2 regions of the Clostridium aquiflavi genome follow, and region 1 is predicted to be linked to the other one. Evidence: riboswitches for the same ligand, from Rfam matches in the RefSeq annotation. Region 1 holds a riboswitch; the other holds the start of a gene.
The links. A riboswitch is a leader RNA that binds a small molecule or an ion and turns the genes downstream of it on or off. The one in region 1 is predicted to bind lysine.
Positions count from the first base shown of each region.

Region 1 (4,436 bases):
CTATAACTGGAGCAATAGGATTTATAGGACTTGTAGTGCCGCATATATGTAGAACTATAGTAGGAAGTGATCATAAAAAACTTATAATACTTTCATCATTAATAGGTGCTATATTTTTAATAACAGTAGATATTATAGCTAGAGGGCTTTTCCCACCAATAGAAATACCTATAGGAATAATAACTTCATTAGTTGGAGGTCCATTTTTCTTATACTTAATTTCTAAGAAAAACTATTCGTTTGGAGGAAAAGAGTAATGTTTAAAGTACAGGTTAGAAATTTAAGGTTTAATATAGAGAAAAAAGAAATATTAAAAGACATATCTTTTGAGATTAAAAAAGGTTCATTTGTAGGAATTATAGGTCCTAATGGTTCAGGAAAATCTACAGTACTTAAAAATATATACAGACTCTATAAACCATCAAGTGGAAGTGTATTATTAGATAATAAAGAATTAGATAAGATGAAACATAAAGATTGTGCAAAAGAAATTGCAGTTTTAGCTCAAGAAAGTAATACTCACTTTGATTTTACTGTTGAGCAAATAGTAAAGATGGGAAGATATCCATATAAATCTGTTTTTGAAGATTACTCTAAAGATGATTTACAGATGGTTCGAGAAATGCTAAAAAAGGTAGGCTTAGAAAGCTATAGTAAGAGGAGTTTTTCTCATTTATCAGGTGGAGAGAAACAAAGAACATTAATAGCAAGGGCTTTAGTTCAAAATACTAAATTTTTAATATTAGATGAACCAACAAATCATTTAGATATAGGATATCAGATACAAATTATGGACTTAGTTAAAAGTCTTAATATAACTACGTTAGCAGCTATACATGATATGAATCTAGCATCTATGTATTGTGATTATTTAATTGTAATGAAAGATGGAAGGATAAAGAATTTTGGAACAGTAGAAGAAGTGATAAATTCTGAAATGTTAAAAGACGTGTTTGGTGTAAACGCATATGTGGGAGTTAACCCTGTAAATAAAAAATTACAAGTATCATTTATGCACACACATGAACATATTAAAGGACTTGGAATAGATCATATACATGAAGATGGATTTACAGGAGTGCATACTCATTAAAGTTCAACAGATATTTTATAGAATTAGATACAATTGATTTATTTGGTGATGGATTTTAAAGGTCATGATGGCATCAAACAAGAAACCCACGATTAATTATGATATGCTTCCTTTATAGTAGACAGTTAAAATAATAAAACTGTTTTTATAAAGGGTGCAGTTCATTAAACTTAGCCGTGGGTTTTTACATTTAAATTTTATTATGTCAATTATACTGATTCTGATGTTTTGAATTTAACTTCCTCTAAATCATTATTATTTTCAGAGAAATTTAAATTAACATCATCTAAAGAAATAACTTTAGTTTTATGTTTAATTTTATAACCTATATACAATGCAAGAAATAGGGGAATTCCTATATAAGATGCAATTAAACCTTGCCAATCAATTCCATCGGGTTTTATACATGAGTAGCCTTGTCCCAACATTATGATTGTACACATTATTAAAGCTAATATAGGTCCAAATGGATATAATATAGCTTTGTATTTTAAACTTTTTAAATCCTTACCTTGGTGAATAAATGCTTTTCTAAATCTATAGTGACATATGGCTATACCTACCCAAGCTATAAATCCAGCAAGACCAGATGCAGCAACAAGCCAAACATAAACGGTACTTTCAGCAAATATACCAGTTAAAAAACAAGCTGAAGCAATTAATGTAGTTAAAAGTACAGCATTTACAGGTACTCCTTTTTTATTGGTTTTAGCAAATATTTTAGGGGCCATACCCTCTTTAGCCATGGAAAAAAGCATTCTACTTGATGCATACATGCCAGAGTTACCAGCAGATAATACAGAAGTTAATATAACTGCATTCATTAAGGAAGCTGCTCCTGCTATACCAGCTCTTTCAAATACCATTGTAAAGGGACTTGTATCAAGTCCTGCACTAGTAAATGGTATTATAGCACCTAAGACAATTATTGTTCCTAAGTAAAATATTAATATTCTCCAAAATATTGAATGTATAGCTTTGGGTATAGTTTTTTCAGGATTTTCACTTTCACCAGCAGCAACTCCTATAAGTTCAGTTCCTTGAAAAGAAAAACCTGCAATTAAGAATATAGAAAATATAGACTTAATACCTCCATGAAATGGACCATCAGCTATAGTATAGTTATGAAATCCTATTTCATTTCCACCCATTATACCTAAAATCATTAAAACACCTATTACTAAAAATATAAGAACTGTAACTACTTTAACTCCAGCAAACCAAAATTCTGATTCACCATATGCTTTTGATGATAAAATGTTTAAACCTACTATTATTGTTAAAAATAATATACTCCAGAATAATGCATTTACATTTGGAAACCAATACTTCATAATTAAAGAACCGGCAACCATTTCTGCTGCTATTGTTATAGCCCAGTTGTACCAATAGTTCCATCCAAGGGCAAATCCAAGTGCTGGATCAATAAATTTATTAGCATAGGAACTAAAAGAGCCAGCAATTGGCATATAAGTTGCCATTTCTCCCAAGCTAGTTATTAAAAAGTATACCATGATGCCAACTAATCCATAAGCTACCAATGCACCGCCGGGTCCAGCTACATGTAAGGTATCACCCATTGCAAGAAATATACCAGTACCAATAGAACCACCTATTGCTATCATGTTTAAGTGTCTTGCTTTTAAACTTCTTTTTAATTCATTTTTTTCTTCACTCATTTTTTTATCCTCCTTATGGTTTAAATTTCCATAAGTAAGTAACTAAGATAATATAAAGATTTAGGCACATGAAAAAATAATAGACCAATGCCGCACCATTATTCCTGCACTGCGTTTGGAAAGGGTGCATGGCTAAAAAATCGACGTTTCCACAGTGGCCTTGGCGATTTTTTTATGTGCTTTAAACAATAAAAAATGCCATGAGCATATACTCATGACATAAATACGAAAGTTGTATATTTAAATAAATATTACAATATCGTAAATTTCCATTGAAAATAGCTCTCCACAAAATAATTTGTGACAGTCTTATATATATTTTACATAAGACCAGTAAATAGCATGAAAGCAATCAACTATTTACTTCGGCGAAAGTTCCTTTCGTATTACTTCATTGAGCTTACCTCCATAATACTACTATTAAATTTCGCGCCTCTATCTAAGTTATTTACTTTTTAATTCATACATAATTATGGCGTAAAATTATAAATAAGTCAATAAAAAATAATGTATTTACATTATATAATAATATTGAGAGATTTTTCTTCTTAGTTATATGAATTCTATGTGGTGCAATTTAGTTATTAGAGTTGATACATAAAAATAATGTAATATGGAAAAAGTATTGTTGTTGTAATTGAAATAAAACAACAGTTTAGAAAATATGAAAGAAAATATTTAACAAATTTAAAATAAGGAGGAAAAAAATGAAGTCAAGCGTAAAATCAACAAAAAAATTAACCTTGGTACCTTTGATATTAATGATTTTTACATCTGTTTATGGATTTAACAATATTCCAAGATCATTTTACAAGATGGGTTATGCAGCTATTCCTTGGTACATTTTTTCAGGAATAACCTTTTTTGTTCCGTTTGCATTAATGGTAGCTGAATTTGGTTCTGCTTTTAAGGATGAAAAAGGTGGAATCTATTCATGGATGAAGAAATCCATTGGACCAAGATTCGCATTCATAGGAACATTTATGTGGTATTTTTCTTATGTAACTTGGATGGTTAACGTTGCATCTGGTATGTGGATTCCAGTATCAAATGCTATATTCGGAAAAGATACAACACAAAGCTGGGCTTTATTTGGTATTCAAGGACCACAAGTTTTGGGAGTTTTAGGAATTATATGGATACTAGTAGTAACTTATACATCAACCAAAGGGATGGATAAGATAAAGAAAGTAACATCATTAGGTGGAACAGCAGTTTTATTATTGAATATATTCCTTTGGACTGGTGCTATAGCAGTATTTTTAGGGAACCATGGAAATTTAGCTGAGCCAATTGAAGGAGTTAAATCATTTACACAAACGCCAAATCCTAAATATATTGGAGATATAATTGCTTCGTTAGCATTTGTAGTATATGCTCTATTCGCTTATGGAGGAATAGAGGCTGTGGGTGGATTAGTTGATCAAACTGAAAAGCCAGAAAAAATTTTTCCCAAAGGAATTCTTATTTCAGCAGCTATAATCTCAGTAGGATATTCATTAGGAATACTGTTCATTGGTGTATTTACTAATTGGGAAAGTGTAATGGGGATTAAGGAAGTTAATCTGGGAAATGCAAGTTATATAGTTATGTCTAATCTGGGATATTCACTTGGTACAGCTTTTGGAGCAAGCGAGAACATGGCTATAGTTTTAGGTAAGGGG
Region 1 covers NZ_JAVJAN010000014.1:27,528-31,963, reverse strand. Annotated here, with positions in the region: gene RGC78_RS06585 (FecCD family ABC transporter permease) at 1-257, shown strand, start outside; gene RGC78_RS06580 (ABC transporter ATP-binding protein) at 257-1,093, shown strand; gene RGC78_RS06575 (amino acid permease) at 1,303-2,772, opposite strand; lysine riboswitch at 3,044-3,218, opposite strand; gene yjeM (glutamate/gamma-aminobutyrate family transporter YjeM) at 3,480-4,436, shown strand, end outside.

Region 2 (4,436 bases), on a different contig from region 1:
TGGGTTGTTTTTAGGTGCATATGATGGATTTTTTGGGCCAGGAACAGGAACTTTTTTAGTTATATGTTTTACAGGAATATTGGGATTTAATCTTATAACTGCATCTGGAAATGCTAAAATTGTAAATTTAGCCTCTAACTTTTCGGCATTAATAGCATATATATTAGGTGGGAAAGTTATGTTCTCTATTGGAGTACCAGCAGCTGTATGTGCAATAGTTGGTAATTATTTAGGTGCCCATTTAGCTATTAAAAATGGCGACAAAATAATAAAGCCAATAATATTTGTAGCTATTGGTTTATTATTTATAAAAGTTATACTTGATTTAATATAAAAGTTATTATGTTTTTAAACAGTGTTAAGTTTTAATATAAGAATATTAAAAATAGAATTACATAATAGAAATGTTAAACGATATTAATTATAAGTTATATTGAAAATAGAGCTTATAATTAATATCGTTTATATTTTTACAAATATATTATTTCTAAGTCATCTGGAACATATATATATCCATTAAACTCTTCTTTACCTTCATTAAGATATGATTCTTTTCTATGTGATAAATCTTTATCTTCAGTATGATACAGTATAACATTTTTTACAGCTAAGATTTTAGCATTATTACAAGCATCTTTTACAGTTGCATGATGTTTTTCATATGGTTTAAAGATTTCTTTTTGAGAATATAAACAAAATGCTTCATGAAATAAATAATCTACATTTTCACAAAAATCTCTCACCACTTCTCTATATGGTTCATCTCCTAGAAAAGTTAAAGTTTTACCATTTGATAAAAAAGTTTTGAATCCAAACTGCAATTCTTTAGTGCTATGTATATCAAAAAATATTGTTCTTCGTCCTAATATATTAACTTCAGTATTATTTTCAATTTCATTAAATATTATTTTATCATCAAATAGTTTTAAAAATTTATTTTGAAGTACATAAGAACAAATCGTTTTAATAGCCTCAATAGATTTTTTAGTACAATAAATATTAAAAATCCCATCATATTTATCATTTAACATTCCATTTGCTACTGAACGAATTACCCACACACTTCCTAGCACATGATCATTGTGATTATGAGATATAAACATATTATGTATTTGATTTATATTTATGTTTGCTTTTTCAAGATTTGACAATATGGTATTTCCACCACCTGCATCTATAAGAAAATGCTCATTATCTTTTGATAAAGTGAAACAAGTATTATAGCATTTGGTTACCATAGCAGATCCAGTACCAAGCATAGTTATAGATTCCATAAGATTTCATCCCCTTATAATTCATTATTTAAGACAATATAATTATAAAGTTTATATGTATTTATAACAATAAGGCACATGAAAATAAATAATAAGTCTAAAGTTGCAATGGATATTTGTCATCAGGCAAGAAGGTGAATTGTTCATTAAATATATTAATAAAAGAAAAAAATGTATTCCTGAAATAGTTCAAGCTACGAGGGATAAAGATAGTGTGTCCTTCCATTTAATAATAAGGGGAACTTAAATATAAAACCTCTAAGAAAGCACTGCTAGTTCACAAAACAAAAACAATAAATGTAATTATTATATTAAATATATCTTGTAAGTACTTTACAGTAATGTTTAAAAATGATATAATGGTCAAAATGAATACGGAAAACCTAAGGTAGAGGAGCTGTTTATAAATAGTACTTATTTAGAAGTTGGCAAACGTTGACTAATAAGGAAAGGTATAATGGCCGAAGAAATAAATCAAGCAAAAATTTATTTCTGGGTATGTATATAATATATGCATAACTGTCACGCAAGTGGAGAGCTACAAGGATTTACTAAGATGTTATTGTTAAATTTTAATTTAAAGAAATAATATCTTTATAAGCTTTAGCAATGAAACTCTACCCGTTATAGTATTACTATAACGGGTTTTCTTATAGCAATATTTTTAGGGGGAATAATTATGAAAATTAAAGGAATAATAATACCACTTGTAACACCATTTAAAGATAATTGTGTTGATTTTGTTTGCTATAAAAAATTGGTAGATTATTATATAGAACAAGGTGTAGATGGAATAATACCATTGGGAACTACTGGGGAAAGCTCGACAATATCATCTTTTGAGTATAATGAAATACTATCAAAAACAATGGAATATAATAATGGTAGAACAAAAGTTTATGTAGGACTTGGAGGAAATAACACATCTGAAGTAATAAAAAGATTAAAAATAGCTAAAGATAATAATGTTGATGGAATATTATCAGTAGCACCGTATTATTCTAGACCAAATCAAAGAGGAATTTATGAACATTTTAAGAGTATATCTGAATCTACAGATAGAAATATACTAATATATAATATTCCTTATAGAACTGGAGTTAATATAGAAAATGAAACTATATATAAGTTGGCAGAGCTAGAAAATATAGTTGGAATAAAAGATTGCTCGGGAAATATAAGCCAAACTTCAGAGTTATTATTAAACAGACCAAGTGATGATTTTTCAATATTAACAGGAGAAGATGCTCTTTTTTATACTACATTGGCGCTTGGCGGTGATGGTGGAATTTTAGCATCTGCAAGCTTAAACACAAAAAGTTTTATAAAAGTATATAATGATATGAAATCAAATGATTATAAAGAAGCATTAAAAACATGGAGAGAGATTTCCAAGGTTATACCATTATTATTTAATGAACCTAATCCAACTCCATTAAAATATTGTTTAAAAAACATGGGATTAATTGATTCTGATGAAGTTAGATTACCATTAATTAATATAACAGATGAACTTAAGAATAAATTAGATAATATGTTATTTTCTAAATAACTATTTATATAAGGGGCTAGGACAATTAGCAATAAGTAATAAGTAATAAGTAAAAAATATGGGGATATTTTTTAAATAAATAAAATTAAGGAGATAAAATCTCTTTAGTTTTATTTTTTTTGTTAAGTGGCATTTAATTAGAAGCTTCTTCTTTATATTCTCAAATATTTTTGACTATTCAAATATTTAGGAGTAATATAAAAGGGTTGCGTTCAATTTTAAAATAAGTTGAGTTTTTTTATTGATACGTACAATTTAATTAAAAATACTACTAAAATGTAGTTTCAAATAATATGATAGGGGGAGATATAAATAATGTTACCTAAACTACTTACAATGATAAAACAAAAGGATATTACTAAGAATCAGATAGCAAAAGATATTATATCAGGAATTATTGTTGCTATAATAGCCTTACCTTTATCAATAGCGTTAGCGATATCATCAGGAGTATCACCTGAAAAGGGACTTATTACTGCAATTTTTGCAGGCTTTGTAATTTCACTTTTGGGTGGAAGTAAAGTTCAAATCGGAGGACCAACTGGAGCTTTCGTAATTATAATTTATTCTATTATTCAACAGTACGGATTAGATGGATTAATTACAGCTACAATAATGGCAGGAATCATTCTAGTTATAATGGGATTATTAAAATTTGGAACAGTAATTAAATACATACCTCAAACAATAACTGTAGGTTTTACTAGTGGTATAGCAGTAACCTTATTATCCACTCAAATAAAAGACTTTTTTGGATTAACAATAGATAATGTTCCAGCAGAATTTATTCCAAAATGGCAAAGTTATTTTTCACATATGAATACATTAAGTACTTCAACATTATTAATAGGTATATTATGCGTACTTATTATTGCTTTATGGCCAAAAGTTAATAAAACAATACCAGGTTCATTGGTGGCGTTAATTGTATCTACTGTACTAGTAATGGCTTTTAAATTACCAGTAGAAACTATAGGTGATAGATTTAGTACATTATCATCTTCAATACCGATGCCAATGTTACCTAAATTAAGTATAAGCACAATAAATCAATTATTTGCACCAGCGATGACAATTGCTATATTAGCTGGATTAGAATCGTTATTATCAGCAGTAGTAGCTGATGGCATGATAGGAGATACTCATGATTCTAATATGGAGCTTGTTGCACAAGGTATAGGTAATATTGTATCAGGATTATTTGGTGGAATACCAGCAACAGGAGCTATAGCAAGAACAGCAGCAAATGTTAAAAATGGAGGAAGAAGTCCAATTTCAGGTATTGTACATGCTGTAACATTACTAGCTATTATGCTAATTTTAATGCCAATTGCTAAATTAATACCTATGACATCTCTTGCAGCAATATTAGCTGTTGTATCTTATAATATGAGTGAATGGAGAACATTTAAGTCATTATTAAAAGCACCTAAGAGTGATGTTATTGTATTAGTTATAACGTTCTTCTTCACTATAGTGTTTGACTTAGTAGTAGCTATTGGATTTGGAATGCTTATGGCTATGTTCTTATTTATGAAGAGAGTATCTGAAACAACTGCTATTAGAGATTTAGTAGATGAAGAGGTATTTGATGAAGAAGTTTTAGATAT
Region 2 covers NZ_JAVJAN010000020.1:1,411-5,846, forward strand. Annotated here, with positions in the region: gene RGC78_RS08535 (sulfite exporter TauE/SafE family protein) at 1-334, shown strand, start outside; gene RGC78_RS08540 (MBL fold metallo-hydrolase) at 471-1,274, opposite strand; lysine riboswitch at 1,656-1,823, shown strand; gene dapA (4-hydroxy-tetrahydrodipicolinate synthase) at 1,954-2,826, shown strand; gene RGC78_RS08550 (SulP family inorganic anion transporter) at 3,142-4,436, shown strand, end outside.
Region 2: another riboswitch for lysine. It lies ahead of dapA (4-hydroxy-tetrahydrodipicolinate synthase); the one in region 1 lies ahead of RGC78_RS06575 (amino acid permease).